2 regions of the Paenibacillus cisolokensis genome follow, and region 1 is predicted to be linked to the other one. Evidence: predicted binding sites of a transcription regulator. Region 1 holds the regulator's gene; the other holds the start of a gene.
The links. Region 1 encodes Rex, which represses fermentation and respiration genes when NADH is low (regulators of the CRP and FNR family bind a similar motif). Its sites were predicted from a motif close to TTGTGAAATATTTCACAA; they were not measured.
Positions count from the first base shown of each region.

Region 1 (8,035 bases):
AGGCCGGGACCGGAACAGGCAAGTCGCTCGGCTATTTAATTCCTGCTCTTTATTATGGTATCCGCCAGGAGAAAAAGATAGTCGTCAGCACGCATACCATTAATCTTCAGGAGCAGCTTCGCCAGCGCGACATCCCGCTGCTGCAGGAACTGCTTCCGTTCCCTTTTAAAGCCGCGATATTTAAAGGCAGAGGCAATTACTTATGCTTGCGCAAATTCGAAGCCAAAGTCAACAGCCGCGATTTCGCTTCGCCGATCGACGACGCGCTGACCGCATCGCAAATGGTGACATGGCTCGGGGAGACGGAAACGGGCGATCAGGAGGAGTTGAATCTCGGAAGCAAGGGAGCCGAGTTTTGGAGCACCGTGGCAAGCGACGCCGACTCCTGTCTGAACCGCGCCTGCCCGTGGTTCAGGCGCTGCTTCTACCACCGGGCCAAGCATGAAGCGGGCCTGGCCGACGTCATTATTACGAATCATTCGATGCTGTTCACCGATATACGCGCCGAGCATCGGCTGCTGCCGGCCTATGACCATCTGATCGTCGACGAGGCGCATCATCTGGAAGAAGTGGCGGGCAAGCATCTCGGGCTGCAGCTTTCCTATTATTCGCTCGTGCAGCCGCTTACCCGGCTCGTCAAAGACGCTCGTCAAGGTCTTCTGATGGCGCTGCGCGTCAAGCTGACAGGCGAAGACGACGAATTCGCGCAAGCGTGGCGGGAAACGATCGACGAGCTCATTCCGGCGCTCGCCGAAGCGAGAGAGCATTGGGACAAGCTGTTTGAGCTGCTGCATGGCGTAGCGGGCAAAGGCGGCGACAGCCAGGATAACGCGCAGACGGTGTACCGTCTGCGGAGAGATCGCATGCCTGGGGATTGGGAAACGATCGCGGGCGTCGAAGCGAACGTTTACGCCGCGCTTCAGCCGGCCGTCCGCAAGCTGGACAAGACGTTGTCGGAGATCAAGGAACGGTCGGACGACCATGCGATGCAGGCGCTCGTGACCGATTTGAACGGCTGCGTCAAAGATATTTCCAGAGCCCGGGACGATTTGCGCACGTTCATTAAGGCGGACAAGGCCGACACCGTTTACTGGATCGAAACGGGAACGTCCGGCCGCCCCGGCCGATCGGTTCATCTGTTCGCCGTGCCTGCCGATGTAAGCGGCGAGCTTCGCGAATATTTCTTCAACCGGAAGAAGAGCGTCGTTCTGACAAGCGCCACGTTGTCGGTTCAGAAGTCGTTTCAATACGTTTGCGAACAGATCGGGTTGTCGGGGCAGGAGGAGCAGGGCCGCCTCAAGACGGTGCAGCTGCCTTCTCCGTTCAATTATCGCGAGCAGGCGCTCGTCATCATTCCGCGCAATTTTCCCGTTCTGAAGGGCGCGAACGGCGACGAACGGTTTGTCTCGATGCTGGCTTCGTCGCTTGCGGAGGCGGCCCGCGAAACGAACGGACGGATGCTCGTCCTGTTTACGTCGTACCGTATGCTCAGGCACACTTACGACAAGCTCAAGGAAGAGCTGTCGGACAGCGGCATTCAGGTGCTGGGACAGGGTGTGGACGGCGGCAACCGCAGCAAGCTGACGAGGCGGTTCGTGCAGCAGCCTGCTTCGGTGCTGCTCGGCACGAGCAGCTTCTGGGAAGGAGTAGACATTCCCGGCGAAGCGCTCACTTGTCTGGCGATTGTACGGCTGCCTTTTCAGCCGCCGAATCATCCGCTCATCGAAGCCAAGTCGGAAATGCTGCAGGAGCAGAAGCAGAATCCGTTCATGAAGCTGTCCGTCCCGCAAGCGGTCATCCGATTCAAGCAAGGCTTCGGCCGTCTGGTCAGAACGGCGCAGGACCGCGGCGTCGTGCTGATCTATGACACGCGAGTGATTGAGACGTATTACGGCAAACATTTTCTGTATTCGCTGCCGGGACCGAAAATCGAGCATATGCATCTCGATAAAATGATTCCCAGGATGCGCGAATGGCTGGCAGGCGGCCATCGGAAGGAGGCGGAAGCATGAAGCAGTCGAAAATATCGGAAGCGGTCGTCAAACGGCTGCCGGTATACCTCAACGTTCTGACGGAGCTGTCCAAGCGTGATGTCCAGACCGTCTCGTCGCAGGAGCTCGGACAGAAGCTGGACCTTAATCCGGCGCAAATCCGCAAGGATCTGGCCTATTTCGGCGAATTCGGACGCAAGGGCATCGGTTATGACGTATCGTATCTGATCGAGAAAATACGCCAAATCCTGAAGCTCGACAAGCCGCTGCACGTCGCTCTTGTCGGTGCCGGCAATCTGGGACATGCCCTGTGCAATTACAATACCTACGTCGAGGACAATATGAAAATTACGGCCGTTTTCGACGCCCATCCGGGCAAAGTCGGGATGAAAATCAACGGCCTGACCGTTCAGCCGATGGAGGAACTGAAGGAAACGGTCGGCAGGCTCGACATCCGCGTCGGCATCATTACGGTGCCGGCTGTCGAAGCGCAAAATGTTGCAGACCGGTTTATCGAGGCCGGCATTGAAGCCATTCTCAATTTCGCCCCGGTCATTTTAAAGGCGCCCGACGAGGTTCGGATTCATCATGCCGATTTTACGACCCAACTGTTAAGCCTGGCCTATTATTTGGATAAAGAAAGGGACGAAACCGATGAAGGAATGGCTGATTGAGAACGGAATTTTTGTCACGATGGATGAGGAGCATCCGGTCGTGCGCGGGTATATGCATGTAGTAGGAGACCGGATTGCCTATATCGGTCCGGAAGCGCCTGCCGGCGTGTCGCCGGATGCGGAGAAAGTAAGCGGTCAAGGACTCGTCTTCATGCCCGGGATGATCAACACGCACGGCCATGCGTCGATGACGCTGCTTCGCGGCTATTCCGACGATCAAGTGCTGCAAGTGTGGCTGCAGGAAAAGATGTGGCCGATGGAAGCGAAATACGAGGCACGAGACGTGAAAACGGGAGCTGCGCTGGCCATCGTCGAAATGCTCAAATCCGGCACGACGCTGTTCGTCGATATGTACGACCGGATGGAGGTTGTCGCGGAGGTGGTCGAGCAGTCCGGCATTCGCGGCACTCTGATGCGCGGCGTTATCGGTCTCGGGCCGGAAGAGGAGCGCCGGTCGAAGCTGCAGGAGGCGATCCGTTTCGTCCGGGATTGGCACGGCAAGGCGGACGGCCGGATTACGGCGATGATGGCCCCGCACGCGCCGTATACTTGTCCTCCGGCGTATATCGAACAGTTCGTGCAGGCCGCCCACGATCTGAACGTGCCGCTCCATACGCATATGTCGGAGACGATTGCGGAGGTGGAGCAGAACGTCCGTGATTACGGTGCCCGGCCGGTCGAGCATCTGGACCGTCTCGGCTTCTTCTCGCGCCAAGCGCTCGTCGCGCATGCCGTTCATCTAACTGACGAAGAGATTGCGCTTCTGGCCGAACGCGGCGTATCGGTATCCCACAATCCGGCCAGCAATTTGAAGCTGGCAAGCGGCGTCGCGCGGGTTCCCGATATGCTTCGGGCTGGCGTCAAGGTTTCGCTTGGGACGGACGGGGCGGCAAGCAACAACAATCTCGATCTGTTCGACGAAATGCGGCTTGCGGCGCTCATCCATAAAGGCGTATCGGGCGACCCGACGGCCGTGCCGGCGATCGAAGCGCTCCGTCTGGCGACGGTATACGGCGCGCGGGCGCTCTGGCGGGACGATCTCGGGGTGCTCAAGGCCGGCATGAAGGCCGACTTTATTGCGCTGGATACGGAGCAGGCCCATTTCTATCCGCATTCCGATCTCGTATCCCATCTCGTCTACGCGGCGAACGGCCGCGACGTCCGCCACGTATGGATCGACGGCCGCCAAGTGGTGAAAGGCGGCGTGTGCACGCTGCTTGACGAGGAGAAAATACGCCGCGACGCTCAACAGTCGTTCGAGCGTCTCATTAACGGCTGATGCGGGCGCAACGCAAAAAAGCGCCCCCGATCATGACGCCGCGGCGTTGGGCGGCCGTTGCCGCTGCGGCGTTGCTGCTCGCCGTCATCGCCATCCACCAATATTACCGGGTTATCCAGCAGCCGGTCTGGAACGAGGAACGGGAAGCGTCCGCAAGGGCGAAGGAGCTGGCCGGACTGACCGAAGTATTGCGCGCTGAAAAGGTCGTCTGGGACGAGACGTTCTGGATTGTCAAAGGGATCGACGGCGACGGCGAAGAGGTATGGGTATGGTTGCGGGATCGCGGTATCCGGACGGTCAAGGCGGCCGAGGCGGTCTCGCCGGACGAGGTGAAAGAACGGGTCCGCAGCCGCTACGCGGGAGCCGATATCGTCCGCATCCGCCCCGGACTTCTGCAGGGCGAGCCGGCGTGGGAAGTGTTTTATTCGCTGCCGGATGCGGGCGGCAAATATTTTTACGATTTTTACGACTTTAAGGACGGAACGCACAAGGTAACGTACCGGATTCCCGGACGTACCGCCGACTGACGTTTCCTGATATTACACCCCCTTTTGCGCATCGCGCTATGATATACTTTTCCTATAGATCTGTCTGCTAGGCGAAGTGAATCATGGTGGCGACGAGGAAGGGGGTTTTTACATCATGAACATCAAACTGCGAATCGTTCCCATCATTCTAACCGCCGTATTGTCTGCCGGACTGCTGTTCGGCGGTTGGTTTCTATATAAGCAAGTGGTAGTGGCCGGCCCGCTCGAAGAAGCGCTGCGGGAAGTGCCGGGCGTCGTGTCGGGCAAGCCGGTTATCGATGCCGATCATGTGAACGTGCATCTCAAGCTTGCGCCGGATGCCGATCTGCGCGAAGTATATGAGCGGATCGTCACGCAGGGGGCGCCTGCCATCGGCGACCGAAAAGTCCGGCTCTTTATCGAAGATTCGGAGGACGCCGGACTGGAACCGATATGGTCTGCCGTTTTGTTCGACGTGGCGGAAGCGATGGAGACGAGGCGGTACTCCAAAATTCCGGCGGCGCTGAAGGAGCTGGAGCAAGCTTATCCGGGCTTCAAGGCCTCGACCGAAATCGACGCCGACAATGTGTATATTACGATGCGCCGGGGCGATGCCGTGAAGCATGTCGTGCTGCCGCGCATTCCCGATACGCTGGGAGTGTGGCCGAATGCTTAAGTACGGTAAGGAAATCGCGATCGGCTTCCTGCCGGTGCTGCTCGTTTTTCTTGTCTTCCTGAAGGTGAATATCGTGCCGCTGCTGCTCGTCGCCGCGCTCGGCGGCCTTCTGTTCTATGCGGTGCGGGCGCGAGGCAACGTTGCGCCGGCCGGCGGGAAGCGCCGTCTGCCGGCGCGCTCGTCCGTACAGCTAACGTTCGACGAGATCGGGGGACAGGAACGGGCGAAGCAGGAGCTGACCGAGGCGCTCGATTTTTTGGTGAATCAGGAGCAAATTGCCAAGTTCGGCATACGCCCGCTGAAAGGCATTCTGCTGACCGGGCCGCCGGGAACCGGCAAGACGCTGCTTGCCAAAGCGGCCGCCCATTATACCGATTCAGTCTTTGTAGCCGCATCCGGCAGCGAATTTGTGGAGATGTACGTCGGCGTCGGCGCGAGCCGCATCCGCGAGCTGTTCAAGGAAGCCCGCAACAAAGCGGTCAAGGCCGGCAAAAGCGGCGCGGTCGTCTTCATCGACGAAATCGACGTCATTGGCGGCAAGCGGGACGGCGGCCAGCACCGCGAATACGATCAGACGCTGAACCAGCTGCTGACCGAGATGGACGGCATTCATACGTCCGATACGCCGCGCATCCTGCTGATCGCAGCGACGAACCGCAAGGAGATGCTGGATAGCGCGCTGCTTCGTCCGGGACGCTTCGACCGGCATATCGGGGTCGATCTGCCGGACAAAAAAGGTCGGCAGCATATATTGAACATTCATGCCCGCAACAAGCCGCTCGCCGAGGACGTGAGTCTGGAGCAAGTGGCCGAAGAAACGTTCGGCTTCTCGGGCGCACAGCTGGAGAGCGTCCTGAACGAAGCCGCCATCTACGCGATGCGCGAGAACGAGGAAGCGATCCGGCAGCACCACTTGGCGATGGCGATCGACAAAGTGATGATGGGCGAGAAAACCGACCGCGAAGCGACGCGGGAGGAGCGCGAGCGCGTGGCGCTTCACGAGTTGGGCCATGCGATCGTCGCCGAGCTGGTGCGGCCGGGCAGCGTCTCCCAGGTGGCGCTATCGCCGCGCGGCCAGGCGCTCGGCTATGTCCGTCACAATCCGCAGCAGGACCGGTACCTGTATACCCGGGAATTTCTCGAAGGGCAAATTATGATCGCGCTCGGCGGGGCTGCGGCGGAAGAGATGTTTTACGGCGACCGCAGCACCGGCTCCCGGGGCGATTTCGAGCAGGCGATGGGGATCGTGCGCACAATGGTTGAATCGGGACTGACAGAAGCGGGCATCGTCGACAGCAGCATGATGACGCCCGACAGCTGGGCGAAAGTGACGGGGACGATTCTGGACCGGCTTATGGAACGGACGAAGGAACTGCTCGCCGGCTACAAAACGGTATTTCTGCAATCGCTCGACGTGCTTGTTCACGAGGAGACGATGGACGGGAACCGGTTCCGGGAACTGCTGGCGGAGCACGGGGAAAGCCGCAGCGCGTAAGCGGAAGGCGGTTTTTGTACGCCGTTTGCGCAGCGTTCGTAAATTGTTCACAATGCGATATAGAAAAAAAAGGCGGGCGTGCGGCTCGCCTTCTTATTTTTTTTGCGAACCGTTATAATATAAGATGTGAACGGCACGACGCAAAGTCAGAAGGGGGAACATTCATGAGAATCAAAACAGTCGGTGTCGTCGGTGTCGGCACAATGGGTCAAGGTATTGCGGAAATGCTTGCCTTCAAAGGGCTTGACGTATATATTGTCGAACAATCTCCGGAGAAGCTGGCTTACGGCAGGGAGATGATCGAGCTGAGCCTGGACAAGCAAATCGAGAAGTGGGCATTGACGCTGGCCGAGAAGAAGCTGGTGCTGAACCGGATACATAATGCCGCCCGACTCGACGAGCTGTCCGACTGCGAACTGGTCATTGAGACGATTACCGAAGATTTGGACAGCAAGAAAGAGGTGATCGGCCGGTTGGACCGGATATTGAGTCCAGACGCCATCATTGCGAGCAATACGTCGACGCTCAGCTTGACGGAGCTGGCAAGCGTAACCCGCCATCCGGAGCGGGTCATCGGCATGCATTTTATATATCCGGTTCATAAAATCGATCTGGTCGAGCTTGTCCGCGGCTTGAAGACGTCGGACGAGACGTTTTCCCGCACCAAACATTTCGTCGAAAAGACGATTCATAAAAAAGGCATCATGGTGTTCGAATCGCCCGGATTTGTGACAACGCGGCTGATCTGCCTGCTCATCAACGAGGCGCTGCACGTGCTGGAGGAAGGCGTGGCGTCTGCGGAAGATATCGACAGCGCGATGCGGATCGGCTATTCGTTCCACCACGGACCGCTGGAGATGGCGGACCGGTTCGGTCTCGATTCGGTATTGGCGGCGCTGGAGCGGATGTTCCGGGAATACGGCGAACTGAAGTACCGGCCGTCCATCGTGCTGAAAAAAATGGTACGGGCAGGCCAGCTCGGCGTCAAAACCGGCGCCGGCTTTTTCAAATACGACAAGGATGGGGACAGGCTATGAAAGTACTCGTGATCAACGCGGGCAGCTCCTCGCTTAAATATCAGTTGTACAATATGGATGACGAATCGGTGCTGGCGAGCGGCAGAGTCGAGCGGATCGGCATGGATTCCTCGATCGTGACGCATGACGCGGCAGGAAAGCCCGAAGTGCGGAGCGTCAGCGAAATACTTGATCATGTCACCGCGGTGAAGCGCGTGATCGAAATGCTCGTCCACCCCGAATTGGGGGTATTGAAACGGATTGACGAAATCGACGCGGTCGGCCACCGGGTCGTGCACGGCGGCGAGGCGTTCAAGGAATCGGTGCTCGTGACGCCCGAGGTCAAGCTGGAAATCCGCAAGCTGTTCGATCTTGCGCCGCTGCACAATCCTGCCCAT
Region 1 covers NZ_JBCNFP010000156.1:18,929-26,963, forward strand. Annotated here, with positions in the region: gene dinG (ATP-dependent DNA helicase DinG) at 1-2,012, shown strand, start outside; gene ABEV74_RS21355 (redox-sensing transcriptional repressor Rex) at 2,009-2,665, shown strand; gene ABEV74_RS21360 (amidohydrolase) at 2,646-3,944, shown strand; gene ABEV74_RS21365 (cell wall elongation regulator TseB-like domain-containing protein) at 3,977-4,471, shown strand; gene ABEV74_RS21370 (hypothetical protein) at 4,587-5,126, shown strand; gene ABEV74_RS21375 (AAA family ATPase) at 5,119-6,621, shown strand; gene ABEV74_RS21380 (3-hydroxyacyl-CoA dehydrogenase family protein) at 6,786-7,658, shown strand; gene ABEV74_RS21385 (acetate kinase) at 7,655-8,035, shown strand, end outside.

Region 2 (8,035 bases), on a different contig from region 1:
GGGCATATCCCGAAGGAAGCCGCATTGGCCGGCATCGTCAGCCAGCTTCTTTGGCTTGCCTTCCTCATTCTCGTCGGACGCGCGGCGATGAACCGGGCGCTGCGAAGAGTCGTCGTTCAGGGAGGGTGAAGAGATGAGGCTCTACGTGAAATATTTAATGATCGTGTTCAAATCGCAAATGCAGTACCGCGCCTCGTTCTGGCTCATGACGCTCGGCCAGCTCCTTGTGCCGTTCTCGATTTTTGCCGGCGTCTATTTGCTTTTCGAACGGTTCGGTCAGCTTCAAGGATGGCATTTTTTCGAAGCGGCGCTATGCTTTGCCGTCATTCATATGGCGTTCAGCATCAGCGAATGTTTCGCCCGCGGGTTTGACGCCTTCTCGAGCTTGATCGCAAGCGGCGACTTCGACCGGGTGCTGGTGCGGCCGCGCGGCACGATCGTCCAGGTGCTCGGCTCGAAGTTCGAGTTTACGCGGTTCGGACGTCTGCTGCAAAGCCTGGTCGTACTCGTCTGGGCCGTCTGGAATTTGCCGATCGAATGGACCTTTCTGAAAATCGTCACGCTGCTGTTCATGGTGGCGAGCGGCGTCGCCATCTTCACCGGCATCTTCATGCTGGCGGCCACGATGTGCTTCTGGACCGTACAAGGGCTGGAAGTGGCGAACATCTTTACGGACGGCGGCCGGGAGATGGCCCAATACCCGCTGAACATCTACCGGAAATGGGTGACCCGCTTCTTCACGTTCGTCATCCCTTTCGGCACCGCCAACTATTTGCCGCTCTTGTACATTCTCGATAAAACCGGAAGCGGCGGCCATTGGTACGCAGCCGCTCCGCTCGCCGGCTTCCTGTTCATCCTGCCCTGCCTGCTCGTCTGGCGGATCGGCGTCCGCCATTATCGCTCGACCGGCTCGTAAACATGAAGACGGGGCGTCGGATTGAAATCCGCCGTCCCGTCCGGGTTGACCGCTCTTTTCGTTTTCCGCGACGCAACTTTGCGCTGCAGTTCTTCGACTTTTCGTGAAACCCAACTCTTCGATATGCGACTTTATACGACTTTGCGCCGCAACTTTGCGACGCAACTTTGCGGCTGCAGCTCTTATCGGCGCAGCTTATTGCTGCCCGACCCTATCCGACACCGCCGGCTGCGGACGCAAATAGCGGGCAAGCAGACCGTGCTTCGGCGAGCAGACAAAGCTGAACAGAAAGACAATGCCCGTGGCGAACGCCATCGATCCGGAAATCGATGTGTCCAGCCAGACGGCCATATAATATCCGGCTACCGCTGCCACGACGCCGAAAATTCCGCTGAGTCCCATCATCAAAGACAGCCGGTCCGTCCACAGATAGGCGGCCGCTGCAGGCGTGATGAGCATGGCGACGACCATGATCGCGCCGACCGCGTCGAAGGACGCCACCGTCGTAATCGAGACGAGCGACATGAACACATAGTGCATCAGCGTAACCGGTATGCCGATGCTGGCCGCCAGCGCCGGATCGAACGAGGTGATTTTCCACTCCTTGTAAAAGGCGACGATAACCGCGGCGACAACGGTCAATACGATGACCAATATCAAGGTCGCTTCCGGTATTTCGCCGATCCCGGGCAGCGCGACCTTGTTCCAGGGCACGAACGTGATCTCGCCCATCAGGGCGTGCTTCACGTCGAGATGGGCGTTGCCGGCCTGCGTGGCGATCAGGATGACGCCGATCGCGAACAAGGTCGTGAAGACGACGCCGATCGAGGCATCCTGCTGAACGCCCCGCGATTGAAACCATTGAACCAGCACGGCAGTAAGCAGTCCCGCCGCCACCGCGCCGATCAGCATATGGATGCCGCTCAGCTCGCGCGTCACGAGAAACGCGGCGACGATGCCGAGCAGCACGGTATGGCTGATCGCGTCCGCCATCATCGCCATTCTGCGCAAAATGAGGAGCGTGCCGACAAATCCGCACGACAATCCGACCAGGGAAGCGGTCAGCAGTATCCAAGCGGTATAGCTCATCCCGCGCTCCCCTCCTTCACGCCAGGCTCGCCGCTCCAGGAACGGGCGACGCTCTGCTTCTGCGCGCGCAGCTGAATCGCTTTGACGAGCAGCCCTTTCTGAGCGCCGAACAGAAGCGAAATGACGAACAATGCGGAGGAGGCGACGACGATGAACGGTCCGGTAGGCCAGTTGGCGCTGAATGTGCTGATCAGGGTGCCGCCCATCCCCGACCCGCCGCCGAACAAGGCGGACAGCAGAACCATACGCTTGAACGAATTCGTCCAGTAGCGGGCGCTGACGGACGGTATGATGAGCAGCGCCGCCATCAGAATGACGCCGACGGCCTGAATGCCGATCACGATGACGAGCACCAGCACCCCCAAATAAACGCCGTCCATCAGCCGGCGCGACAGCCCCAGCCCTTTTGCAAAATCAGGATCGAACAGAAACAGCTTCCATTCCTTGAAGGCGGCAAAGACGATCAGAATGACGAGGGCCGCCAGCGCCAACATCGTATATACGTCCTTGCGGACCATCGAGGCCGCCTGGCCGTAAATGAATCCGTCCAGACCGCTCTGGTTGCCGCCCGCCGTCCGGTTGACGATCGTAAGCAGCATGATGCCGAATCCGAAAAATACCGATAAAATGATGCCCATCGCCGTATCTTCCTTGATGCGGCTCGACGAGCGGATCCAGTGGATCAGCAGCGCTCCGGCCAACGCGCTGGCGGCCGCGCCGGCGATCATGACGGGCATCTCTTTGACGCCGACGATGGCGAAGGCGATCACGACACCCGGAAGCGCCGCATGCGACAGCGAGTCGCTCATCAGACTTTGCCGCTTCCAATACGCGAGACAGCCAATCATGCCGGACGCCATGCCGAGAATCAAGGTGCTGAGCAGCACCCACTGCGCATTGGGCGACAATAGTGCGTTCATGACGACAACTCCTTCAGCCAGCGCAGCGCTCCGCCGTACGCGGCGATGACGTTATCTTTCGTAAAGACATCTTCCGTCCGACCGTGCGCAATAACCGTCCGGTTCAGCAGCAGCACGTGATCGAAGTAATCCTCCACGGTCTGCAGATCGTGATGGACGACCATTACCGTCTTGCCGTTTTGCTTCAATTCCTTCAGCGTCTCCATGATCGCCCGCTCGGTGGCGGCATCGACGCCGGCAAGCGGCTCATCCATAAAGTACAGGTCCGCATCCTGAACGAGCGCCCGGGCCAGAAACACCCGCTGCTGCTGGCCGCCGGACAGCTGGCTGATTTGCCGTCCGGCATAATCGGCCATTCCCATCCGGGAGAGGGCTTCCATGGCCATCTCCCGGTGAATGCGCCGCGGCCGCCTCAACCAGCCGATGCGTCCGTACAAGCCCATCATGACGACATCGAGCGCGTCGGTCGGAAAATCCCAATCCACCGATCCGCGCTGCGGCACATAGCCGACCCGCGTTTTGGTCCGGGCCAATGTGGAGCCGAAGAAGGATACGCTGCCCGCAAGCTTCGGATGAAGCTCCAACATCACCTTGAGCAGCGTCGACTTGCCCGCTCCGTTCGGGCCGACGATGCCGGTCAGAGAACCCGGCTGCACATCGAACGACACGTCTCGCAGCACGTTGTTTTTCCGATAGGCCGCCGATACGCCCCGCACCTGTAAAACGGTCATATTATTCGCCTTCTCCCGTCAGTGCATGATAGATCGTTTCAACATTGTGCCGGTACATGCCGATATAAGTGCCTTCCGTCGTTCCCGCTTCACCCATGGCATCCGAGAACAGCTCGCCGCCCAGCTTGACGGTCAGCCCTTTGCTGGCCGCTCCCTCGATAACGGCGTTGATCGTGTTTTTATTGATGCTGCTCTCGACGAAGACGGCCGGTATCCGGTATTCGAGCAGCAGCTTGATCGTGCCGTCGATATCGGCGAGGCTGACCTCGTCTTCGGTGCTCAGCCCTTGCAGACCGATCACCTTCATGTTATAGGCCCGGCCGAAATAGCCGAATGCGTCATGGGCGGTCACCAGCACCCGTTTCTCGTCCGGAATCCGGGCCATCTTGTCCGCCGCTTCCGCCTTCAACTCGTCCAGCTGTTCGAAATATTTCACTTTGTTGGCTTCAAAATATTCGGCATTGCCGGGCGAATGCTTCTTCAGCTCTTCCGTTGCCGATTCCAGAGCCCCCTTCCACAGATCGATATCGAACCAGATATGCGGGTCGACCGCTCCGCCCTCATCCTTGAGCAGCCGATCTTCCGGCGTTGCTTCGGCAATCGCCAGCACCGGCTTGTTCTTGCCGATCTGTTCGAAAATTTCCGTCATGTTGCCCTCGAGATGCAGGCCGCTGTAGAAGACGATATCGCTCTCCTCCAGCTTCCGGATATCCCCCTGCGTCGCGTTGTATAGATGCGGATCGACGCCGGGACCCATCAAGCTTTGCACATTCACCTTGTCTCCCCCGATAACGGAGAGCGGCTCCGCAATTTGTGCGATCGTCGTCACGATATTTACTTTGTCGTCCGCGCCTGCCGCTGCCGGCTCGCCTTCCGTTTCCCCCTTCTGACCGCCGCCGCAGGCTGCAAGCACCAGCGTTAGCGCCAGCATCAGCAACGCGGCACTGACCCATTGCTTTGTTCGTCTTCGTCGTTCTTTTCTCACTTTTGTCTCTCCTCCTATACCGGGACTTGTGTACCGTGCAACGCTTAGACATGCACGACAGCAAATATATTTCCCTTGTGCAATTTTTATTCCTGTATACAAGATAACGATTGTTTTGCTTTGTGTCAATACTTTTTACTAAGGGAAACTTTCGGGACAAAAAAAAGATTAGGCCTTTTCGGCTAACCCCGTTTCGTCGATCGATGCCGGACATGCTTCCTAACTTCGAATGCTGCGAAAAGCGGACATTTGCGGCTTGAGTATAATATGACGAACGGCGAAATGGCCGACATGACCGGTACGACGCGGGAAGGCGTAACCGGCTGCTGAACGAATGGAAAAAGGACGGGATTATCGCGCAGAAGGACGGCCGGCTCGTGATCCGGGATGTCGGCTATTTGCAAAAATGTGCCGATGCGAGCAATGTCCGCAAGAAATATGCCGCATGTGACGGCAAAGAAGAAGCGCCTGGCTCATTCGTCCAAGCGCTTCGTGCCATTGGCGCCATTGACCGTCGCGGCGCATCAGTGTTGCAGGCCGGCGCCGGCGGCCGGCGTTTTCGGTCCGCGGCGGAAGAAGCGGTCCGCCTCTTTACGGAGCAGCGGGAGCACGTACCGGTCCAATCCGAATCGTCCTGCGTTGGCGCCTGCCGTGAGGACCAGCATGCCGAGCAGCATCAGCCACGGATTCGTGCTTACCGTTCCGGCAAAGACGAACATGAAGTTCATCAGCAATCCGAAGAAAGCGGCCGCCACCGTCAACGTTCCGAGAATGAGTCCGAGACCGACCAGCAGCTCGCCCCACGGGATCAGAATGTTGATCAATTTCACATTCGGCAGTGCGAAATGCTCCAGAAATGCCAGGTATGTCGGATATACCGCTTCGCCCGTTGTCTTGTCGGCAACCGGATTGGCGATAGCTCCCTTCAGAAACCCGGTGGCGTCGAAAGGCTTGTCGCCGGTAATTTTGTGCCATCCCGCAGTCAGCCAATGGTAACCGAGAAGGAGGCGAACCCATACGACCAAGCCAGCTGCCCAAACATTTTCTCTCCACCATTTCATCATCTTTGATCACCTCGGTTATTTGTTGTCTTCAGTATATCGCATAGGTCCGGAGAAGTATGTGACAAAAATCACAAACTTTTTTTGGTAACCGAACGTCACCCTTCCGAGGCGGCGCAAAAGAAAAAACGCCTGACGGCGTTTATCCTTGGACGTGGGAAACTCGACTTTCCATCACGTTTCGAACTTTATGACCTTGTCCAGTACAATGCTGAAACGGCTCGCAACTGTCATCTTATCGCCGCTTGATTCTTCCGAACCCGACTCTCGTCTTCGGTTTGAACGACTTCCGCGGCTGAAGCCAGCTGCTCGACTTGCCGCCGGAGCTGCCGCGAGTAATTTTGCCTGTGGAGGAACTCGAGGAAGAGGGAGATTTCCCGAATATGCTTCCGCCGCTGCCAACCTGGCCGGTATCGGCCTTGTGCGAACGTTTGAAGATCGAACCTTTCCGTTCGACGGTCATCGGCGGAACCGCCTTTTTCTCGGTGTCCGTCGGCATGTGGTACGTTCCCGTCTTCGGCTTGTACGTATCGCGATCGTTGTACCCACGGTAGCTGCCGCCGCCGTATCGCCCGTTGTCGAACAAGTCGCTGAGCAGGCTGGCGAGCAAATATCCTTCCAGGAAGCTCATGCTGTAATTGTTGCGGACATATTCCTTGGAGGACACTTCCACAAGCGTATCTTCCGGATTCGCTTCGTCCCGCTGCAGATGCACGATCCGGTCCGAGTAGACGAGGAACATCCGGTCCTCTTGTTCGTCCGAGATCTGGTCCGGCTTGGATGCTTCCGCCAGCTCTTTGGCAACCTCGGGCACCGACTGTCCGGCGGCGCGGTATACATATGACGTTTCCGCTCCGCTTCCATTCACCGATTCGAGCGGGTACGTCTCCTTGATCGTTTGATCGATGCCGCATGCGGCCAGGAGAGGGACGATAAGACTGACGACAAGCAACAGTTTTAAAGCTTTGGACCACTTCTGCCGCAAGCTTCTCCCCCCTAACTGCCGCGCAGGGCGCGAACGTCGGCGGGCAGCACGCTTTCGCCTTCGTACAGCATAAAGCGCCCGTCCTGCCATTCGATTCGAAGCAGCTTGCGGTCGTCGGACTGGTATTGCCATACATGCTGCTCGCCCCCCTGGACGAACGGCGTCCGGCCGACCGCCGTAATAAAGCCGGAGTACTGTTCCTCCAGATGGTACACGCGATCGTCCAGCTCCAGTATGGTCGGCACCTCGTCAACCGCATCCAGCCGGCCGTCGATCGGATCGTATAGCGCATAAGCCGTCCTTTCACGCTCTTCGATCGTCAAGTACCGAATCGTCGATCCGTCCTGCAGCGTCAGCACAATCTGGTTCCTTTGCCGGTTTTGCGTTCGCCCGACAACCTCGTACGTGACAAGCGACACTTCGCATATGTCACCCGGTCCGATCGTCAGCATGCTCGGAGTTGGCTTGAGCGGCTCCGGCTTTCGCATCAAGTTTTTAATCCGTTTGAACAAGCTCATCGCCATCGTCTCCTTCCGCTCATGATGGGTTACAGACATGCTCCGATAATCAGCGCTCCGGTGATGTGGAACGAACCGCCCATCAGCGCATGCGCCATTTTGCCGTCTTTCGTCCCCTGATCCAGATGCAAGCCGAACACCGACCGGAGACCGATGCGCAGCAGCGTCTCCAGCACAAGCAGAATGGCAAACGACAGCGCGGATACGATCAGCGCCTCGCCCAAATGATAGGAAGTCGTAATGGACTGGGACAAAATGTATGCCTGTGCGAGCAGCTTCATGATGAAGCGCGTCGCGACGGCCACATTGCCTTTCTTGATTTCCTCCATATCCTTGTAACCGGTGAACAGCGAATCGATCGCCATCAGCGCGATCAGAAGCACCGCACCCGCGCCCGTCCAAACGAGCATCCCGACATATTCGCTCAATGACATCGGACATCCCCCATTATCGAACCGTCAGCCGCCCGGCATATACAGAAGAAAAAACGCCTTTCGGCACTCGATTGGCATATGCCGCACAATCGCTGCCTTCGGACGTTTCTTCGCAAGAGCGGCGTCGGCTCCTTATTGTTGTTGTTCGTATTTCTTCATCAAGGCAGCAAGCTCGTCTTCGACTTCTTTGTCCTTGCCCAGGGCGGCGAACTCTTCGTCCAGCGATTTGCCTTTGCCGTTCAGCAGCTCGTTGCTCGCTTCGGCCTGCGCTTCCATCTGCAGCATCTTCTCTTCCATCCGTTTCATGCCGGCCGCCGCCGAATCGGTGTTGAAGCCAGCCAGTGACTTGTTGATTTCGGCCTGCGCCTTGGCCGCATTGTAGCGGGCGACAAGCGT
Region 2 covers NZ_JBCNFP010000027.1:88,241-96,275, reverse strand. Annotated here, with positions in the region: gene ABEV74_RS05130 (ABC transporter permease) at 1-129, shown strand, start outside; gene ABEV74_RS05125 (ABC transporter permease) at 134-916, shown strand; gene ABEV74_RS05120 (metal ABC transporter permease) at 1,112-2,005, opposite strand; gene ABEV74_RS05115 (metal ABC transporter permease) at 2,002-2,925, opposite strand; gene ABEV74_RS05110 (metal ABC transporter ATP-binding protein) at 2,922-3,656, opposite strand; gene ABEV74_RS05105 (metal ABC transporter solute-binding protein, Zn/Mn family) at 3,658-4,587, opposite strand; gene ABEV74_RS05100 (DoxX family membrane protein) at 5,166-5,705, opposite strand; gene ABEV74_RS05095 (DUF4247 domain-containing protein) at 5,938-6,687, opposite strand; gene ABEV74_RS05090 (DUF4178 domain-containing protein) at 6,699-7,205, opposite strand; gene ABEV74_RS05085 (DUF350 domain-containing protein) at 7,235-7,639, opposite strand; gene ABEV74_RS05080 (PspA/IM30 family protein) at 7,772-8,035, opposite strand, start outside.
Region 2: the regulator Rex is predicted to act here: its motif matches at 5,762-5,779, upstream of ABEV74_RS05100 (DoxX family membrane protein).